One region of the Agrobacterium bohemicum genome, then DNA from elsewhere that is predicted to be linked to it. Evidence: riboswitches for the same ligand, from Rfam matches in the RefSeq annotation. Region 1 holds a riboswitch; each other region holds the start of a gene.
The links. Region 1 has a riboswitch for cobalamin ahead of ATO67_RS14445 (LysR family transcriptional regulator). Riboswitches for the same ligand answer to the same signal wherever they lie in the genome.
Positions count from the first base shown of each region.

Region 2: linked by a shared signal. The riboswitch ahead of ATO67_RS07100 (DUF1636 family protein) and the one ahead of ATO67_RS14445 (LysR family transcriptional regulator) in region 1 are both predicted to bind cobalamin.
Region 3: linked by a shared signal. The riboswitch ahead of ATO67_RS16720 (CbtB domain-containing protein) and the one ahead of ATO67_RS14445 (LysR family transcriptional regulator) in region 1 are both predicted to bind cobalamin.

Region 1 is NZ_KQ961030.1:195,406-202,226, forward strand. Features, by position in the region: gene ATO67_RS14430 (GNAT family N-acetyltransferase) at 1-135, opposite strand, end outside; gene ATO67_RS14435 (methionine synthase) at 135-1,163, opposite strand; gene ATO67_RS14440 (DUF1852 domain-containing protein) at 1,187-2,176, opposite strand; cobalamin riboswitch at 2,378-2,583, shown strand; gene ATO67_RS14445 (LysR family transcriptional regulator) at 2,763-3,668, shown strand; partial or broken gene ATO67_RS14450 (LysR substrate-binding domain-containing protein) at 3,772-4,002, opposite strand; gene ATO67_RS14455 (amidase) at 4,071-5,492, opposite strand; gene ATO67_RS23300 (hypothetical protein) at 6,205-6,381, shown strand; gene ATO67_RS14465 (DUF3991 and toprim domain-containing protein) at 6,585-6,821, shown strand, end outside.
Region 2 is NZ_KQ961025.1:313,207-320,027, forward strand. Features, by position in the region: gene cobN (cobaltochelatase subunit CobN) at 1-504, opposite strand, end outside; gene cobW (cobalamin biosynthesis protein CobW) at 508-1,545, opposite strand; gene ATO67_RS07100 (DUF1636 family protein) at 1,539-1,964, opposite strand; cobalamin riboswitch at 2,079-2,290, opposite strand; gene cobO (cob(I)yrinic acid a,c-diamide adenosyltransferase) at 2,397-3,014, shown strand; gene ATO67_RS07110 (cobyric acid synthase) at 3,018-4,475, shown strand; gene cbiB (adenosylcobinamide-phosphate synthase CbiB) at 4,462-5,427, opposite strand; gene cobD (threonine-phosphate decarboxylase CobD) at 5,426-6,454, shown strand; gene ATO67_RS07125 (L-fuconate dehydratase) at 6,585-6,821, opposite strand, start outside.
Region 3 is NZ_KQ961032.1:154,410-161,230, forward strand. Features, by position in the region: gene ATO67_RS16700 (superoxide dismutase) at 1-534, shown strand, start outside; gene ATO67_RS16705 (metallophosphoesterase) at 632-1,516, shown strand; gene ATO67_RS16710 (c-type cytochrome) at 1,725-2,156, shown strand; gene ATO67_RS16715 (cytochrome c) at 2,232-3,149, shown strand; cobalamin riboswitch at 3,179-3,384, shown strand; gene ATO67_RS16720 (CbtB domain-containing protein) at 3,533-3,715, shown strand; gene ATO67_RS16725 (CbtA family protein) at 3,727-4,440, shown strand; gene ATO67_RS16730 (hypothetical protein) at 4,442-4,756, shown strand; gene ATO67_RS16735 (type 1 glutamine amidotransferase family protein) at 4,759-5,325, opposite strand; gene ATO67_RS16740 (GNAT family N-acetyltransferase) at 5,423-5,911, opposite strand; gene ATO67_RS16745 (VOC family protein) at 6,448-6,821, shown strand, end outside.

The DNA.
Region 1 (6,821 bases):
AGAATGCCAGGCGGGAGTGTAGTCGATCCCGTAGACGTTCTTGATCATCCGCAGGCAGAAGGTCCTCGCTTCAGCCCGGACGGCGGCCTGTGCGTCATCAGTCAGCCATTCAATCGAGAAATTGTCGATCGGCATCAGGCCGCAAGCTCCCTGCGGATGATGTCAGCGCCTGCACCGAGTGCACGCAGCTTCGCTGTGGCCACATGACGCGGAAGCGGTGCCATGCCGCAATTGGTGCATGGATAGAGCTTGTCCGCATCCACGAACTGGAGAGCCTTCCGGAGAGTGTCGGCTACTTCTTCCGGCGTCTCGATGGCGTAACTTGCCACGTCTATGGCACCGACCATGACCTTCTTGCCTCGGATGAGCTCCATCAGGTCCATCGGAACGTGGGAGTTGTGGCACTCCAATGAAATCAGATTGATGCTGGATTTCTGAAGTTTCGGGAACGCTTCCTCGTATTGCCTCCACTCCGATCCAAGCGTTTTCTTCCAGTCGGTGTTGGCCTTGATGCCATAACCATAGCAGATGTGCACGGCGGTCTCGCACTTTAATCCTTCGATCGCCTTTTCGAGCGTGGCGACACCCCATTCGTTCACGTCATCGAAGAACACGTTGAATGCGGGTTCGTCGAACTGGATGATGTCGACGCCGGCAGCCTCCAGTTCCCTTGCTTCCTGGTTGAGTATCTTTGCGAACTCCCAAGCGAGCTTTTCGCGGCTTTTGTAATGACTGTCGTAGAGCGTATCGATCATGGTCATTGGGCCTGGAAGAGCCCATTTGATCTGCTTCGTCGTCTGTTGGCGCAGGAATTTGGCATCATCGACAAAGACCGGCCTTTGACGGGACACGGCTCCAACGACCGTCGGGACGCTTGCATCATACCGGTTACGAATCCTGACGGTTTCTCGTTTCTCGAAATCGACGCCGTCGAGGTGCTCAATGAACGTTGTGACAAAATGCTGGCGGGTCTGCTCCCCGTCGCTGACGATCTCGATGCCAGCCTGAAGCTGGTCGTCCAATGCCAGACGCAAGGCGTCCTGCTTCGCTTCGATCAGTTCATCACCCTGCAACTTCCAGGGCGACCATAGCTTCTCAGGCTCTGCAAGCCAGGAGGGCTTTGGCAGGCTGCCGGCGGCCGAAGGGGGCAACAATGACTTCATCGGAATGATCCTATGCTTTCGGATTAACGGACGACGTAGTTGGCGGACCATGCATCGAGAATGGTCTTGAACGGTCTGATAAAATGCTGCTCGGCAAATTTTCCCTGCTCGACTGCAAGGCGGCTGCGCTCCTCCCGATCATAGACGACTTGCGTCAGTGAATAGTCCGAGTGCTTCAGGTTTGGGCGGTAACACGTGCCCGCAACGGAATTGGCATTGTAGATTTCCGGGCGGTAGATTTTTTGGAACGTATCCATCGTGCTGATGGTACTGATGAGCTCGAGGTTCGTGTAATCCGTCAGCAGGTCGCCGATAAAGTAGAATGCAAATGGCGCGACGCTGTTGGGCGGCATGAAATAACGTACTTGCAATCCCATCTTCTCGAAGTACCGGTCTGTCGGCGAGAACTCGCTTTGCCTGTATTCGATACCAAGGATCGGATGCTGATTGTCGGTGCGATGATAGGTCTTGGTGCTGGAGGCGCTCAGGCAGATGATCGGCGGCTTGCTGAAATGGTCCCTGTAAGCTTCTGACTTCAGGAACGCCTGAAACAGCTTCCCATGCAGATCACCGAAGTCGTCAGGTGCGCTGAAAGCGTCCTTGTTAATGTTATGCTCGGGCAGCAGGATACTGAAATCATAATCTCTGACGTAGGAAGAGAAGTTGTTACCGACGACGCCTTCGATACGCTCGCTCGTCGCTTGATCGACGATGTTGGTCTTGAGGACTTCGATGATGGGGAAGGTTTCGGTCTCTGCCGATGACCCGATGCTCATCTCCACGGATACGATTTCGATCTCGACTGCGTAGCGATCCCGTAGCGGGTTATCCCAATGCGCCATCGCATTGAACTTGTTGTCGATCATCCGCAATGCGTTGCGCAGGTTCTCTCGACGGTTCTCGCCTCGTGCCAGATTGGCGAAATTCGTCGTGGCGCGCGTACTCTCTGCAGGGCGATAGTCCTCGTCAAACGGAATGCACCTGATCGAGAAAGTGAAAGTGCTGTCCAACATCATCCGGCATCCTGCTTCCCGAATTAGGTCGTCGTAAGCGGCCCTTTCGGTTCAAAGTCATTCTTGCGGGCGGTATGCCTGACCCGGCGGCTGACTAAAAATGGTATTATCTCACTGACGTATGAGCGCTGTTCATGCGTTTGATGCCGACAACGTTCTCTACTTCTTGAGAAGAAAACTTGACCCTCCAACCAACATGCTACATTGCTTCGTCATCGTGGTTCTTCAGGCGAAAGTCTGGAGCTAAGAGGGAATTCGGTACGGCGCTCATCGCCCGAAGCCGGAGCTGCCCCCGCAACTGTAAGCGACGAGCGGAAGTCAATTCATGTCACTGAGGCGCGCCTCGGGAAGACGGACGGAAGCATTGACCCGCAAGCCAGGAGACCTGCCGCGACAGATAACGTCCACGGGCGGGGTGTCCCGGTGTGCCGCTTTGCGTTCGGCATCCTCGCGCCGTTGCCTCGCGTCATGTCTTCGCCCTGCCGCAACATGATGGCAGTGCCGATGAACCAGAACCCGACGACAAGAGCACCTAAGCAAGTCTCGATCCCCCTCGACGCGCACCTGCAGACGAGAAGTCGCTGACATGCTGGACAGACAACACCTTTCCATCCTGCGGGAAGTCGACCGTCTTGGCAGTCTGACGGCGGCTGCTGAACGGTTGAATGTGACCCAGTCGGCGCTCAGCCATACGATCCGAAAACTCGAAGAACGCTATGGAATAGCTGTGTGGGGAAAAGACGGACGCAATGTGCGTCTGACTGAGGCGGGTCGCTACATCGTTGAACTCGCGCAGCGCGTCCTGCCGCAGCTTGAAAGGGCGGAAAATGTCCTCTCTGATTACCGGTATGGACGACGAGGATCGTTGAAAATCGGGATGGAATGCCATCCCTGCCATCAATGGCTCATGGGCGTCACGAAGCCATATTTGCTCGAATGGCCCGATGTCGACTTGGAGCTGACGACCTCTTTCGTGTTCGGCGGAGTATTTGCTTTAACAGGATCAGAGATCGACATCCTGATCACGCCAGACCCGATCGATGCGGCGGGCATCCACTATGTGGCGGTCTTCGATTACGAGCTAGTCCTCGCCGTGCCGACCGGCCATCCGCTAACTTTCAAAGATCATGCCGAACCTTCAGACCTTCTGGACGAGACGTTGTTCACCTATCCTGTGCCGCCGGAAAGGCTCGATGTCTTCACCCAGTTCCTAGTACCGGGCGACACTCGCCCCCGTCATCACAGTACTGTCGAAACAACGGAGATGATGTTGCAGCTTGTTGCGGCAGGTCGCGGGGTCAGCGCAATCCCAGACTGGCTCGTGCGGCTGGACGCCGCGGAACTGGGTGTTCAACCTGTCCGGATAGGGAGCAGGGGCATCAGCAAGAGTATCCACCTCGGGTTAAGATGTGGCGATGAGGACGTCGACTATATCGCTGGTTTCCTGAGCAGGGCACGTCAAACACCTTCAACACCAGTTGCTAGCTCATAGGCGGAGTAACGTCAGTCGGAAGCATAAACGCGCGTTTGTCTGCTTTGGGCCAGATGCGGTTATCCGCTCTGCGCCAATAAGACATGGCGATTGGCATCATCAATTAGACTTCCGTAAACAGCTTCTCCGCTGCGAAATCGATAAAGGCGCGCAGCCTCGGTGTAATAAATCGCGCCGACGGCCAGAGGATGGAGAAATGGCCTGGTGCCGTCAGACTGTCGCTCAGCACCGTTTGTAGCAGGCCTTCGCGAATGGCATCGGCCGCTAGGAACTCTGGCAGATAAGCGAGGCCAAGGCTATCGATCGCGGCAGCCCTGATCGCCTCCATGTTTCCACAAGTGAGAGCGCGTCACGGAGAACCTCGCAGGAAGGCGCACTTCTATTTGGGCCGGCATCTCTCCTCTACGCAAGGAAGTCGACCTTTACGGCCGCCTGTGGGCAGATTGCTCTACGGGCCATTTCGTCTTCGATGACTTGAGCCGCACGATAGATGCTGAACTCGTCGAAATTCCGCCCGACGAGCTGGACCGAAAGGGGCAGGCCATCGGCGCTGATGCCCGCAGGCACGCTCATGGCTGGCGAGCCCGTCAGGTTGAAAGCGGCATTGACGGACGGGGTCCCATTCACAAGAGAATTTCTTGCCACGTCATGGATGAGAGGTGCGACGCCAAGCGCACCGATCACCAAAAGGAGATTGACAGATGAAAAGGCCTCGGCGAGCTCTGTGGTCAGTTCCCCACGCCTGCGGCATGCCTGGAGGTAATCGGTCGCAGTGAGCAAGAAGCCTGGTAAAAAGCGCTCGACCGAATACGGACCATAAAGATGGAGACTGCGTCTGAAATCGTCTTCGTGGACGGCTGCTGCCTCGCTATACATGATGACGCGCTGGGCGGCGAAATAGTGACGCAGAGGTGATAATGATACATCCGTGGTGGTGGCACCAGCGTGTTCAAAAAGTCTGGCAGCCTCTTCGAAAACTGCGACGCACTCGTCCGAAAAGAAGTCGGGCTCCTCTTCATGGAAACTGCGCAGGAGACCTATCCTCATGCCACACACGCCTAAAGACGTCGCCTCGGTCCATGGCTGCGACGGAATGTCGACTGAAGACGGGTCACCGGGGTCATGACCTGCAAGAGCCTGGAGTGCTATCGCATTGTCCTCAACGGACCACGTCATTGGGCCGGCGGTCTCCATGGAATAGGCTTGAGGCGTCATCCCCCAGCGGCTCACCCGACCATATGTCGGCTTCATGCCCGAAATGCCGCAGTAGGCTGACGGCGTCCTTATCGATCCGCCCGTGTCCGTTCCGATCGCAAGCGGAACCGTTCCCGCAGCGACGGCTGCCGCCGACCCACTTGACGAGCCCCCGGTAAAGCGATCGAGATCCCACGGATTGCGCGCGGGCCCAAAGGGCAGGCTGAAATCCGGCCCACCCATGGCGAATTCCTGCGTCTCAGTCTTACCCAGCAAGACAGCGCCAGCCGCGCGCAGACTTGCGACGACTGACGCGTCAGACGTTGCGATGTCACCCAGCGTGAGGCGAGAATTGTTGGTGGTTGGAAGGCCAGACACATTGATGATGTCCTTCACCGCATATGGGATGCCATGCAAAGGTCCTCTGTATTGACCTTCCATGATTTCAGCCTCAGCCTTGCGGGCGTCAACACGTGCTGCGTCCTCCTCGATCGTGATGAAACAATGGAGCGTGGAATTGAGTGTTGTTGCACGTGCAAGAAAGTGATCAACCACCTCGACGGGTGAGATTTGTTTTCGAGCAATCATTCGTGCGGTTTCAGCGATCCCAAGTTCCCAGAGCTCCGACATCTGTCACACCTCGTCCGTCGAAGGTCGATCGTCCGTGGTGCAGGGCCTTGGAATTGCTGGTCCATCGACACGAAACACGTGGGGAGATTCCACCCGGCGATCACGCGGTATTCGCACCAAATCAGTCAGGACCCGGAGATTTGCGTATGATGCGCGGGCAGCTTCAAATTGGTCGTCGTCAAGTTTCAGCCCTGCCCGTTCGATCAACACGGAAAATTCGTCACGGCCAAGCATGTCCTATCCACTCCCGCGTTTCTTCAGGCAATGCTGTCAGGTTCAGAACCATTTCGCTCATCAGAACCGTCGGTCATCAGTAAAATGGTTTATTCAAACCGCCGATACCTGGCGAAATTGACAGGATGACAACAGGTCGGGAGGTCAGGCCGGAATGCGAACGATCGCGCCATCTCCGCTCACATAGGTCTCATCCCTTTTCGAATGAGGCACATCAAAACTGTCTTAAGTTTGGCCCGCATAGGTACGGGACAACACGCCGCATCACCTCGTGATCGCCAGCATGAACCACGGCCAATCCCGCTCTCTGTCGATGGCTTCCTGGCCCAGATCCGGATCTTCCACGATCAACCCGTGAAGGGTCCGCAGCCACGCTGCGGCCTCTTGGCTTTGCCTGCGAGGTGATCGCGCCCGTCTCAGGGCCTTTTCGGAACCATCGAGCGGGAATTGGCCCGCTCCCCAACTGGAGCCGATAACGATGTCGCACGATCTTTCTCTCGCACAGTCCCACACCTTCCAACTCTCCCGTGACCTGATGGTCCCGGTCACCGTCTTTGCAGTCGACGGTGAATACGGCGTCCTACCCACCGACGAGATCGACGACGGCGACGACCTCGAAATCGTGCACGAGCTTTCCCCCTGGGCGGCTCATTGAGCCGCCTTTTGCCGTTCCGGCTGCCGCTAGCGAGCGAGCGGTGGCAAGGGAAGCGACGCCGGGGCTGGCAAATCCTTTGCAGGATTCACCAATTGCCAACCCCGCCCTTGCCGCCTTCGCTCTTCGCGCCGGACGTGAAGGGGTCCGCGAAGAATGCGGAAAGGAAATTAACAAGGGACGATCGCCAGGCGATCGGAAAGATGATGAAGCGAAGAGATATTGAGGAAATTCGCGAACGGGTCGGGTGCGGAGCAGTTTTGGAGACATCGGGCTTCGCGATCGATGCGAAGGAAAGCACCCGCCGGGCTGTGAAATACCGCCGCGGCGGTGAGATCGTTATCGTCACCCATGGTGGCCAGGGTTGGTTCGATCCGCTAGGCGATGACAAGGGCGACGTTTTCTCACTTGTTGCACGCCTCGACGGAGGTGGCTTCCTGGAC
Region 2 (6,821 bases), on a different contig from region 1:
GGGCCAGACTTCCCCTCGCGCCAACGCAGCAAGCCCTCTCGCAATCCGGTCCATATTTTCCGGCCCGCCTTCGCGGAAGAAGGAAAGGATTTTGGACTGCGTTGGTAGATCGACCGTGGACGCAGCTTCGAGTTTCTCATCGCGATCGCTGCATTCGCCGGGCAAAAGCAAGAGCTTTAAGCCACGCCGCCGCGCCATTCTCGACAACTCGTCCACGCCGTATCGCCAGCGATCGGCACCGCCGAGAATCCGGATAAGGATAAGTCTGGCATGTTCCGCCGTCTTTTCAATCCACAGATCGACCGACATGGGGTGGCGAAGTTCGGAAAGGTTGGCACACACAAAGGATACCGAGACATCGTTACTACGCTGCCATCCGCGCTCCAGCCCACCCAGATCGCTGGCCGAAAAAGACAGCACCACCACATCCGCCTGACCCTGGTTGAGATCAACCGGCTCTATCAGGTCGTCCAGAGACGAAGATGTGGTGGCGAGGATGTGCATGGATCAGGCTGCCAGCATCCGCTCGATTTTCGCGCGGTCGAGACCCTTTTCTCCGATCACGACCAGACGGCTGCGGCGCACCTCACCGGCAGCCCACGGGCGATCGAAGTAATGGTTGACGCGCGAACCGACCGCCTGCACCTGCAAACGCATCGGCTTGGCTGACACCTCGACAAACCCCTTGATGCGCAACACATTTTCCGATGCTGCGGTTTCGGAAATCCGCATCGCTAGCGCGTTTGCATCCTTTACCGCGTCCAGTTCTACAACGAAGCTGTCGAATTCGTCGTGGTCGTGATCTGCTTCTTCATCATGGTGGGTGTGGCGGTTTTCGATATGCTCTTCCACTGCAAGGCCAAGGCCAATGAGCACGGCAGGATCGATCGCGCCATTGGAAGCCACGATAATTTTAGCAGCCTTTGGAAGATGAGCGTTAATATGTGCCTTGGCGCGTTCGAGACCCGCCGCATCCAGTAGATCGCCCTTGGTCAGAACGATGAGATCAGCGCAGGCAATCTGGTCTTCGAAAACCTCTTCGACCGGATCGTCATGGTCCAGCGCCTCGTCGTTCTGGCGCTGAGCAGCGAGTGCTTCGAGATCATGCGATACCATGCCTTGTGCAAGTGCTACGCCATCGGCCACGGCCACAACGGCATCCACCGTTACACGGCTTTTGATCGCTGGCCACTGGAAAGCCTGTACTAGGGGTTTTGGTAGAGCAAGACCGGAGGTCTCTATCAGAATATGCTCAACGCGTGGCTGTCGGCTCAGAATCTGCTCGATGGCGGGCTGGAAATCATCTGCCACTGTGCAGCAGATGCAGCCATTGGCCAATTCCACGATGTTTTCTTCCGGGCAGTTTTCGATGCCACACCCCTTGAGAATGTCACCATCGATACCGACATCGCCGAACTCGTTGACGATGATGGCCAGCCGCTTACCCTCAAGCTTTTCCAGAAGGCCACGCAGCAGCGTGGTTTTGCCAGCGCCCAGAAAGCCGGTGATGATGGTGCAGGGAACGCGGTTGAGCGTGGTCATGATGTCTCCTCGGTAAAATTCAAAGGGGGAATGCGGGCAACGAGGCCACGCTTCAAACTGTCGGGCCGTCCGCGCCACGGCATCAGCCCGTCGGGCGCAGAGGCCAACAGACGTGCGCCAACCATAAGGTCGGCCGCATCGTCTTCGCTCAGCGATCCAAACATATAGGACCATCCATCGGCGCTGCGAATGGCGGCACTCAAGCCGCGCTTGCAATTGGCAAGGCAATTGACGCTGCGCACATTGACACCCTCTGCGTCACCCAGCGCAATGGCGGCCTGCGCAAGGGTCGCACCGGGGCGAGGGTCCGCATTCGGATCAGCTTCGGACCGGCAACTGCGGCACACATAAACCACGACTCCAGGCGCGGTGTCATGGTGCGTCTTCTCATTCAGGCTGAGCGATGTTGATGTAATATCCAAGAGTGTACTTTCCGCGCCTTCACATGGTCTTGGGGTGCGGATATCGAAAACGGCATGCGGACAACCGCAAAGCCATTGGCGAACAACCGACTGACCGGAGCACCCCGCCCGGCAGACGTTTTTCCTGAAACGGCAGGTCTCCTGGCTTGCGGCTTCAACACCTCGCGCCGCCTTCCCGGACTTGAAGATGTCCAGTGGCTTCCGGCGCGGGCTCACCGCTTACAGTTGCGGGGGCAGCCACGGATTTGTCCGCATAAGCGAAGTGCACCGTGTTCCCTCTTAGCTTTTCCCGTTGCCGGAAAAAGACCGTCAGTCATTAACCCTTATGCCCTGCGGTGCTTTTGTGTCAATGCCGCGTATCATTGCTCACGCATGCGTTTTGGTTATAGTCGCCGCTTTGGAAAAGCATGAGACCCGGAAGGACCAACCGCCATGACCCGCGACATCAGCGACAGCGAAGCCGAACGTCACCGCGCCAAGATGGTCAACCGCAAGGCGGTTCAAGATGCTGAAGTCTCCGAAAAGACCGTCGAAAAAGGTCTGCTGATGATCAACACCGGCCCTGGCAAAGGCAAGTCTACCGCAGCCTTCGGCCTTGCCTTGCGCATGCTGGGCACCGGCAGACGTGTCGGCATTGTCCAGTTCATCAAAGGCGCATGGTCCACCGGCGAACAACAGGCACTCGCCCTGTTCGGTGACCGTGTGGAGTGGCGCACCATGGGCGAAGGTTTCACGTGGGACACTCAGGATCTCAAGCGCGACGTCGCCGCCGCGACCAAAGCCTGGGAGGAAGCCAAGGTGATGATGGCCGATGACACCATCGGTCTCGTGGTTCTGGATGAGCTCAACATCGCATTGCGCTATGATTATCTACCGCTGGAAGAGGTGGTAGAGACCCTGCAAACTCGTCGCCCCGGTTTGCACGTTATCGTCACCGGCCGAAATGCCAAGCAGCCGTTGATGGATGCCGCCGATATGGTTACGGAAATGACGCTTGTGAAACATCACTTCAAAGCTGGTGTGAAAGCGCAATCCGGCATTGAGTTCTAATTCATGACAGCGCGCGTTTTGATGTTTCAAGGCACCGGCTCGGATGTCGGCAAGTCGCTGATGGTGGCAGGGCTGGCCCGCGCCTTCGTCCGTCGCGGACTGTCCGTCATGCCCTTCAAGCCGCAAAACATGTCCAACAATGCCGCCGTCACAGCAGATGGTGGCGAAATTGGCCGGGCACAGGCCTTGCAGGCACGGGCTGCTGGCGTTCCGCTTTCCGTGCATATGAACCCCGTGCTGCTCAAACCCCAAAGCGAGACCGGTGCGCAGGTGGTGGTGCAGGGCAAAGTAATCGGCAAAGCCAAAGCCGTAGATTACCAGCATATGAAGGCAGGGTTGATGCCGCGCGTTCTGGAAAGCTTTGAACATCTCAAGGCGAAAGCTGACATCATCCTGATCGAGGGTGCGGGCAGCGCTTCGGAAGTCAATCTCCGCGCCAACGACATTGCCAATATGGGCTTCGCCCGCGCAGCCAATGCCCCCGTCATCCTGATTGGCGATATCGACCGAGGCGGCGTCATCGCCAGCCTTGTTGGTACAAAGGCGGTTCTGGATGCAGACGATGCCGCCATGATTCATGGTTTCATCGTTAATCGTTTCAGGGGTGATCCAAACCTGTTCGATGAAGGAATGCGCATTATCTCAGATAAAACCGGCTGGAACCCGATCGGCCTCCTGCCGCATTTTGCCGATGCCAATCGCCTGCCAGCAGAGGACGCGTTGGGCCTGACAGCACCTGGGCAGCACAAACCCGGCGCGAAGATCCGCATCGCAGTGCCGATCCTGCCGCACATCTCGAACTTCGACGACCTTGATCCCCTTGAGGCTGAGCCGGATGTCGAGCTTATCAGGGTGCGCCAAGGCGATGTCATTCCCGCAAATTGTGCACTGGTGCTGATTTGCGGCTCCAAATCCACGATCGCCGATCTGAGCGCCCTGAAAAGTTCAGGGCTTGATGTAGATATCAAGGCGCATGCGCGCCGTGGCGGCTTTGTGCTTGGCCTATGCGGTGGCTACCAGATGCTCGGAAACACGGTGGCAGATCCTGATGGTATCGAGGGTACGCCTAACACGATAGAGGGGTTGGGCTTACTGGATATCGACACTGTGCTGACGGGAGACAAAAGGCTCGTTTCTGTCATCGGCCAAAGCTTCGATCACGTTTCTTTCTCCGGCTATGAAATGCATGTCGGTGTAACGACAGGGAATGACAACATGCGTCCCTTCTCTACGATGGGCGACCACGCCGAGGGCGCGATCTCTGCTGATGGCCGCGTCTTTGGCACCTATATTCACGGCCTCTTCGCAGACGACAATCAACGCAGCGCATGGCTGGAGCGACTGGGCGGCGAAAGCTCGGCACTCAATTACGAAGCGCAGGTGGATGACGTTCTGGACCGGTTGGCGGACCACATGGAACGCCATCTCGATCTCGATGCACTACTGGCTATAGCGCGATAGCCAAGGCTAACGCACCGAAAAACGCGATCAACATAGCATCCGCGATACGTGCGAGTGTCAAAGCCTGGCGAATATCGACAGATGTCAAATCGCGCCGCCCACCTTCGCCCATGAACCGCGCCTCGATCATTTGCCCGCCGTAAGACCGAGGACCGGCCAGCGCGAAACCAAGTGCCCCTGCCAGTGCCGCCTCCGGCCAACCGGCATTGGGCGAACGGTGATGGTGCGCGTCTTGGAAAATAGAGCGGAAACCAGCCCGAGGCGAAGCGCCATTCACGAAAAAAGCAGCGAGGACAAACAACAGGCCAGTCAGCCGGGAAGCGGGCAGGTTGACCAGGTCGTCCAGTCGCGCCGACGCCCAGCCAAATGCTTCATGACGGGCAGAGCGATGGCCAATCATGCTGTCTGCTGTGTTGATCGCCTTGTAACCCGCACCGCCGGCAAGCCCCAGAAGCCCTAACCAAACCGCGGGAGCGACGACACCATCGGAAAAGTTTTCCGCCAGACTTTCAATCGCTGCGCGGCAGACCGCAGCCTCATCCAGATTATCGGGATCACGCCCCACGATCATCGAAACGGCTTTACGACCGCCTTCGATACCCTCACGTTCCAAAGCCATCGCCACGGCCTCGACATGCTGCTCCAAGCTTTTCTGTGCTGGCAGGGATGCGCCAAGCACTGCCACGGCCAATATGCCGAACGGAAGCCATAGAAGTGCTGACTGCAACACCGATGCACTCAGCACCGTCGACCCTAGAAGGATAACAAGAGCGGCAACACCCGTGCCTTTGCGACGTAAAAATGAATCACTCCCCCGGTTCCATTTTCTATCTAGGAGCGCGATAAGCGAACCGATCCAGGTTACGGGGTGGCCGATGCGTTTGAACAGCCAGTCGGGATAGCCGAGAAGGCGCTCGATGAGCAGTGATAGGAAAGCGAGAGCGAAGAACATGGGCGAAAAGGTACCAGAAAAAGCACAACCGGCGATCCGCCATGGAGGCAATCTGGGCCACGCGCGCCAGCTTTTTCCGCAGGCGCCCGAACCGTGGATCGATCTTTCCACCGGGATCAACCCGCACTCCTACGCCCATTCGCCCATTCCTGCCAGCGCCTTTGCCCGCCTGCCGGAACCGGGTGCCGTCGAAACCCTGAAAAACATCGCGGCAACGGCGTTCAGCGCGCCCTCTGGCACTCACATTGCCGCAGCCCCCGGAACGCAGATGCTGATGCCGCTCTTGGCACATATGGCTGTCCAAAGCGGCGCGAAAAGATGCGGCGTTCTTTCACCGACCTACGCCGAACACGCCCGCACTGCCCGCATTGCAGGCCTGGCTGTAACCGAAGTCTCTGAAATCAGGGATCTCTTGGCCTTTGACTACGCCGTCGTCATCAACCCAAACAACCCCGATGGGCGGGTGTCTGATCGCACCGAGTTGCAGGGACTGGCAGCAGCCATGCGCAAAAAGGGCGGGCTGCTTGTGGTGGATGAGGCGTTCATCGAGACCGGTCATGCGCAAAGTCTTGCCAATGCAACAACATCAGATGGCCTCATCGTCCTACGTTCCTTCGGCAAGTTCTACGGCATGGCAGGCGTCCGTCTCGGCTTCGCAGTCGCCCATCCCGATGTCGCAGCAGAGCTCGAGTCAAGGCTTGGCCCTTGGGCCGTTTCAGGCCCGGCTCTGCATATCGCAACAGAAGCGCTCGGGGACCACACCTGGCAAGATGCAATGAGACTCCGGCTAAGGGATGATTCGGCACGGCTAAACGAGATGATGATAGAAACCGGTTTAACGATCGCTGGGAGTACGTCGCTCTTTACGCTCGTTCGCGATGAGCGGGTACCGCACCTGTTTGCCCACCTGATGCAACACGGCATTCTGACGCGCATCTTCGATGAGAGACCTAAGGATATTCGCTTTGGTCTTCCAGGAGAAGAGGCCGAGTGGGTGAGGCTCGAAGCAGCGCTGGCTGCGTTCTAGAGCAACGCGATTATCCCAATTCGACGTCATCCTCGGGCTTGACCCGAGGATCTAACGAACCCCAACATTAAACGTGGTTAGATCCTCGCCACAAGGGCGAGGATGACGGTGGAACGGGCAGCGAGCCCATTTACCCCTTGAACAAATAAGCCTCAATCGTTTCAGGCCTCATCTCAATCGAAAAACCTGCCATTTTCGGCGGCATGTAAGCAGCATTCTGAATATCGCAGGGCTCAATGAAGTGCTCATGCAGATGGTCGACATACTCGATGACGCGGCCATCCTTGGTGCCTGAGACGACAAGATAATCGATCATCGACAGGTGCTGCACATATTCGCAAAGCCCGACCCCGCCTGCATGTGGCCA
Region 3 (6,821 bases), on a different contig from region 1:
CTTGAGCTGCACCACGACAAGCACCACAAGGCCTATGTGGACAACGGCAACAAGCTTGCCGCCGAAGCCGGTCTCGCAGACCTTTCGCTGGAAGAAGTCGTCAAGAAGTCGTTCGGCACACATGCTGGCCTTTTCAACAATGCCGCCCAGCACTACAACCACGTCCACTTCTGGAAGTGGATGAAGAAGGACGGCGGCGGCAACAAGCTTCCGGGCAAGCTGGAGCAGGCATTCGCGTCTGATCTCGGCGGCTACGACAAGTTCAAGGCTGATTTCATCGCTGCTGGCACGACACAGTTTGGTTCCGGCTGGGCATGGCTGTCTGTCAAGGACGGAAAGCTCGAGATTTCCAAGACTCCGAACGGTGAAAACCCGCTGGTTCACGGCGCAGAGCCGATCCTCGGCGTCGACGTATGGGAACACTCCTACTACGTGGATTACAAGAACCTGCGTCCGAAGTACCTCGAAGCTTTCGTCGATAATCTCATCAACTGGGATTACGTTCTGGAGCGCTACGAAGCTGCTGCCAAGTAAGGTTTTACGCTTTCATTGATATCAACACCCGGCCTCAGCGCCGGGTGTTTTCATTTTGTCATATGGCTGTCATTGCCCCGTCCTATGCGGAGGCATCATGACAGAAAAAACTGCACCGCTTTTCTCCTTCGGCATTGTCGCCGATCCACAATACGCCGATGTCGCGCCGCGCCCGGATATGGGCCGCTACTACGCGCAGAGCCCTCAGAAGCTGGATGAGGCCATCGCCGCTTTCAACAGCCAAGACCTCGCCTTTGTCGTCACGCTGGGTGATATCATCGATCACGGCTGGGAAAATTTCGACATCATTCTCAACTGTTACGACAAGCTGCGCCACCGTAGCGTGATGCTGCCGGGTAATCATGATTTTTCGGTCGCGCCGCAGCATCTCGGCACAGTCCATGAACGCCTGTCGATGCCATCACCATGGTATGATTTCACGGTCGGCCATGTTCGTTTTGTGGTGCTGGATGGCAGCGATGTCAGCCTGTTTGCGCCCCCACAGGGTGATCCGCGTCGTGAACTGGCTGCGCAAAGGCTTGACGTGCTGAAACAGGCCGGTGCCATCAATGCCCAGAACTGGAATGGTTCTTTCAGTCCGGAGCAGGTGGCATGGCTTTCCGATACGCTGGACGCGGCTGAAAAGGCGGGCGAAACCGTCATCATCTTCTGCCACTATCCGCTCTATCCTGATAATGCCCACAATATGTGGGACGCGCCTCAAACCCTGGAATTACTCAGTACACGACGATGCGTGAAGGCGTGGTTCTGCGGGCATAATCACGTTGGCAATTACGGGCAGGTGAGCAGCACGCATTTCATGAATTTCAAAGGCATGGTCGATACCTTGGACGAAAACACTTTTGCCATTGCAGATATCTTTGAAGATCGCATTGAAATTCGTGGCTTCGGCCGCGAAGATAGCCGGACGTTGCTACTGTCAGCCTTGACAGACCGGCAGCAGGTCGCGGTGGCGCGGTGATAAAAGCCGACGGCCAAAGGCAACTTTATATACCTGATTTCGCTTTACAAATCACCGGAATGTGACTTCTTTTTGCCATGTGAAGCAGGCATCTTCGTCCACGCTCGCTCCAGCATGTCGGGCGGGTGGGACGCTGTTTTGCGATGACGACATGCGAGAACACAGAGCAGACACCCCTCCGGCGCGCCGGTTTCAGGAGAGAGAAACGATGAAGCTTAGAACCATTGCCGCTTCCATAATGATAGGCTGTCTTTGCGCCGGTGCGGTTTCCGCAGCTGGCGAGGTTGAGAAGCGCGAAGGCTTGATGAAGGGTATCGGCGGCGCCATGGGTGCGCTTGGCGCCATTGCCAAGGGTGAAAAGCCTTACGATGCGGCTACCGTCAAAACCGCTGTTACCACCATCAGCACCAATGCCAAGGCCTTTCCGGACCAGTTCCCGGCTGGTTCCGAGGGCGGCGCTGCGGCTCCTGCCATCTGGCAGAACTTCGTGGACTTCAAGTCCAAGTCCGAAAAGCTCGGTTCTGATGCCGATGCGGTTCTGGCGCAATTGCCGACGGATCAGGCCAGCGTTGGTGCTGCCATGAAGACCCTCGGCGCAGATTGCAGCAGTTGCCACCAGACCTACCGTCTCAAGAAGTAGTCGGTACCAGCCAAGGTCCGCCACCATACCGGCGGACCTTTTCGCATTGTAAATTCGGACGAATCGGAGAAGGCGATGGCTTCCATCTGGGCGAAGCTGGCGGGCGGTGCTGTTATTGCGGGTGCCGTCGGCCTTGGCGTTTTCATGTGGGTAACCGCGCCGCAACGCCAGCCACCAAGCCATTGGGCCAATCTGGGTGAGCCGAACCTTGCCAATGGTGAAACGCTGTTCTGGGCGGGCGGCTGCGCAAGCTGCCATGCCGCGCCGAATGCCACGGGCGACGCACTGAAGACGCTGTCCGGCGGGCAGGCCTTGCCAAGCCCGTTCGGCACCTTCCACATGCCCAACATTTCTTCTGATCCGCAGCACGGCATCGGCGCGTGGACAGTGGGGCAATTCGGCGATGCGATGACGCGCGGCGTCGGCAAAGACGGCGAGCATCTCTACCCGTCATTCCCTTACAACTCCTATGCGCGGATGACGCCGCAGGATGTGAACGATCTTTTCGCCTATTTGAAAACACTGCCGGCCAGCACCAATGATGCGCCGGGCCATGATCTGCCATTTCCCTTCAATATTCGTCTTGCTCTGGGTGGCTGGAAATTCCTGTATTTCGACAAGGGCAAGCCGCGCGTGCAGCTTGCCAATGCCGATGCGGAAGTCCTTCGCGGGCAATATCTCGTGGAAGGCCTCGGCCACTGCGGTGAATGCCACACCCCGCGCGATGCACTGGGTGGGTTCCTGAAGAACCAATGGCTAGCCGGTGGACCCAACCCGGAAGGTGAGGGGCGTATTCCCGATATCCGGCCTGAGTCCCAACCCATCGGTTCATGGTCGCAAGCTGATATCGCCAATTATCTCGAGACCGGCTTTACACCGGATTTCGATAGCGCCGGCGGTTCCATGGTCAAGGTGCAGCAGAACATGGCCCGCCTTCCCGCCGAAGATCGCAACGCGATTGCGGCCTACCTGAAGGCATTGCCGTCTCCGTGATCAGCCATTGACTCGGATCAGCTTCCGCCGGATAACGGTTGTGTGATGGTCTTTTCGGGTTCGCCCGGAAAGTGAAAAGGGAACACGATAGAAGCGCGAGCTTTGATTCGTGGCTGCCCCCGCAACTGTGAGCGGATAGCCTGAAAACGAAAAGCCACTGACTGCAAAGTTCGGGAAGGTGTTTTCAAGGTTACGACCCGCGAGCCAGGAGACCTGCCATCACGTGAGTGTCGTCAATACCGGCGGGGTGTCCGGAACAGCACGGTTGGCAGGTCGGTTCTCCGGCCTTCAAGACCTTGTGTCTCTTTCCCCGTGGTGAATGTTGAATGCGGTCGTGCGGCTTTTGATCAGCAATGCGCCCACCCGCTCAGGAAGGGATCACCATGTCTATCCAGCAGAATACGGCCACATCAGCCGTATCAACCAAAACATCGAAGATTGCGCAGTCGTTGACAGCCGCCGCACTTGGCCTGTTCATCGTCGGTTTCGTGGGCTTTTCGCATGTCGAAGCGGTGCACAATGCCGCCCATGATACGCGTCATGCCAATGCCTTCCCTTGCCATTGAGGGAAACAGAGATGCCATTTTTCCGTAATATCGTTTTTACCGCCGTTCTGGTGGGGCTGATTGCCGGTCTCGCCGTCAGCGTCATGCAGGCTGTCGGCACCACGCCTCTCATCCTTCAGGCGGAAACCTTTGAAAATGCCGGCGGCGAGGCTGCTCCCGCTCACGCCCACGATGCCGCAACACCGGCCGACCATCATCATGATGCCGAAGCCTGGACGCCTGCCGATGGTTTCGAACGCAACGCCTACACCATCGCCGCCAATGTGCTGACCGCCATCGGCTACGCGCTGGTCCTGACGGCGTTGATTTCGCTACGCGGCTCAGAAGGCGGCTGGCGCGAAGGCATCTTCTGGGGTCTTGCGGGTTTTGCCGCCGTCATGCTGGCACCCATGATCGGTCTGCCACCGGAATTGCCGGGCACGCCCGCCGCCGCTCTCGGCGCACGTCAGATGTGGTGGATCGCGACGGTCGCCGCAACGGCGGGTGGTTTGGCGCTGCTCGTCTTCAGACGGGGTGAGCCATGGGCTGCGGTTCTGGCCGTCATGCTCATCGCCGCACCACACGTCATTGGCGCGCCGCTGCCGCCGGAGGGCGAACACGCTTTGGCACCTCTGCCACTCGAGCGCCGGTTCATGGTGCTGGCAACCGTTACCAGTTTTGTGTTCTGGATCATTCTTGGTTCGCTGAGCGGGCTTTTCTTCAAGCGTTTCGACGCTGCCCGATAAGATGAAAAATGCAGTCGAGTGGAGCGATGAACTCGATGCGCTGCGTTTTTCCGTCCCCGGTCATGGCGCGCCTTGCGCCATGCACCGCCTCGCTTTCAAAGCGCTGCTGCGGCAAGAGCCTGAAAAGGCAGCGTGCCTACAGTTTTTCGAGAGTAATAGCCCGGCCTTCTTGACGGCCGCCGCAGCCAAGATCGCCCGTCTTGCTTTGCCAGTCGACCGCAGCCTGCACCTTAACAGTCGGGATTTGCGCCGCGCAATGACGTCCGATGACACGCAAGGACCAGCACGTGCCTGCCGCATTCTTGATCGAAGCTGAGTCTACCGATGTTCCGCCGAAAACACGGTGATTTCGGCCTCCGCCTCCGGTCCCCAGAGGTCGAGTGCTTTCAACACCTCTGCTGCAAATGTCACCGGCGCGCTGCCAGGTGCGGTAATGATGCCCTTGTCGCTGACGGCTTGCGGCTGGTCGCGGTAGTGTTCCGCGCCTTGATAGCTCTCGTATCTGCTATGTGAACTCACCGAATTGCCGGTATGGGCCACGTGGTTCAGCACGCCGGTTCCCGCGAGCGCACTCGCCGCCGCACAGATGCCTGCCACTACGCGGTCCTGCGCGCGAAAGCGGTGGACGAGGTCGGTAAAATCCGGTGCCACACCCTTTTCCCAGATCAGCCCACCGGGAATGACCAGCGCATGGATCATATCAGGGTCCAACGCATCATAGGCCATATCAGGGGTGACTTTCAGGCCGCCCATGGAAACGACGGGCGAACCATCAGGCGTTGCGGTCAAGATGTCGACGCCCAGATACCCACGTGCCGCCGCAGTCAACAATGCGGGTTCCCAATCGGCAAAATCCTCGGTTAGGGCCAGCGCAATACGAGGCATTCTCTTCTCCTGCAATCAACCACGTTGAAACACTAAACCGAAACAAGACCATGCCAAAAGCCTGACCGGCACGGTCGGTTCCGTTGTGTCTATCGCACTAAGCTAACGCCTGCATGAAACGCATGCCGGTCACGGGGCGTGGTATGAAATCCATGTTTTCGTAGAATTTGTGCGCAGCGAAATTGCCGGTTGCGGCACCCACCGAAAGGAAGTCGCAGCCACAACGCTTGGCAACATCACGAGCGCGCCCCACCAGATGCTGGCCGGTGCCATGGCCACGGTGGCCATCACGCACGAAAAGATGGTGCAGTTCCATGCCGCGACGGCCTTCCTGCGCACGGTAGAGCGGCAAGAGAATGGCGTATCCGATCAACTCGCCATCGGCTTCGGCAACCAGCGCCGTAATCCACGGCACCTGGCCAAACAGGTCGCGCTCCAGCTTTTCAGCCGTAATCGCTGCCGCATCGCCATGGTGGGCGGCAAGCAACGTGATCATCTCGTTAAGCTCAGGCAAATCGGCCTTGCGCGCACCGCGAATGGTGACAACGGGTGGTCTCGGTAGGGTCAGAAGGCTGTCTTCGGTCATTTTCTCGTCCTTCGGGTTCTGGTTTAGCCGTCAGGACATTTGAAAACAACAAAGCCGCCTGACGGCGGCTTGTTGACAAAGTGATCTGTCGAGCCGCCCTTAAAGGAAGGCCCAAAAATACGTGCAGGAAATGGGTGCGCGTGCGTTGATCATGCGAGGTTCAATGCGCTCGAATCGTAATTGTGTCAAGGCCAGATTTCTGGTTTATGCAGAAGCTGTCATACGAAGCGACTTCGTCGCGATTGCTGCCTCTGCAATATTTGCCAGCGTTGTTTTCGAGTAGGCCTTTTTCAACGCGGTTTCAGCTGGTCTATGCGGCACGTTCGATAGGATAATTGGGGTGGTCTTTTTATAATGATGCGAGGAGCATTTCACCTCCGACTAAAACGGTCTGACCATGAAGCATCCTTGCAAGACGATCATTGCTTTGCCGAGCACTGAAGTGCCACAAAAATGATGACGACCATATTGCTGGTGCCAGTCGCGGCATTGTAGATTCGTTTGCTTTGCAAGCTTATCGGAGTGAGTATCTAGTGATGAAAAATACCGCCAACGTAATCGCCGTAGATCACGCAGGGTTCGTTGTATCCTCGTTGGATGAATCCATTCGGTTCTGGACAGACGCGCTTGGGTTCACGCTTGAACGGCAGTCTGAGATGGGGGGAGACTTCCTACATCAGGTAACAGGTGTCGATGATCCGAATGTGCGGACGGCGATCGTGAGATCGGAGGGCGGCTTCGTGGTCGAATTATTACAGTATTCCAAGGGCCAGCAGAACGGAACCGTGGCAAATAGCGCAGGCGCGATCGGTGCCGCTCATCTCGCGCTGACCGTCCGCGACATCCATGCCGCCATTGCTCACGTTGAAGCTGCAGGATGGAAGGTAAAGGGAAGTCCACAGGCCATCCC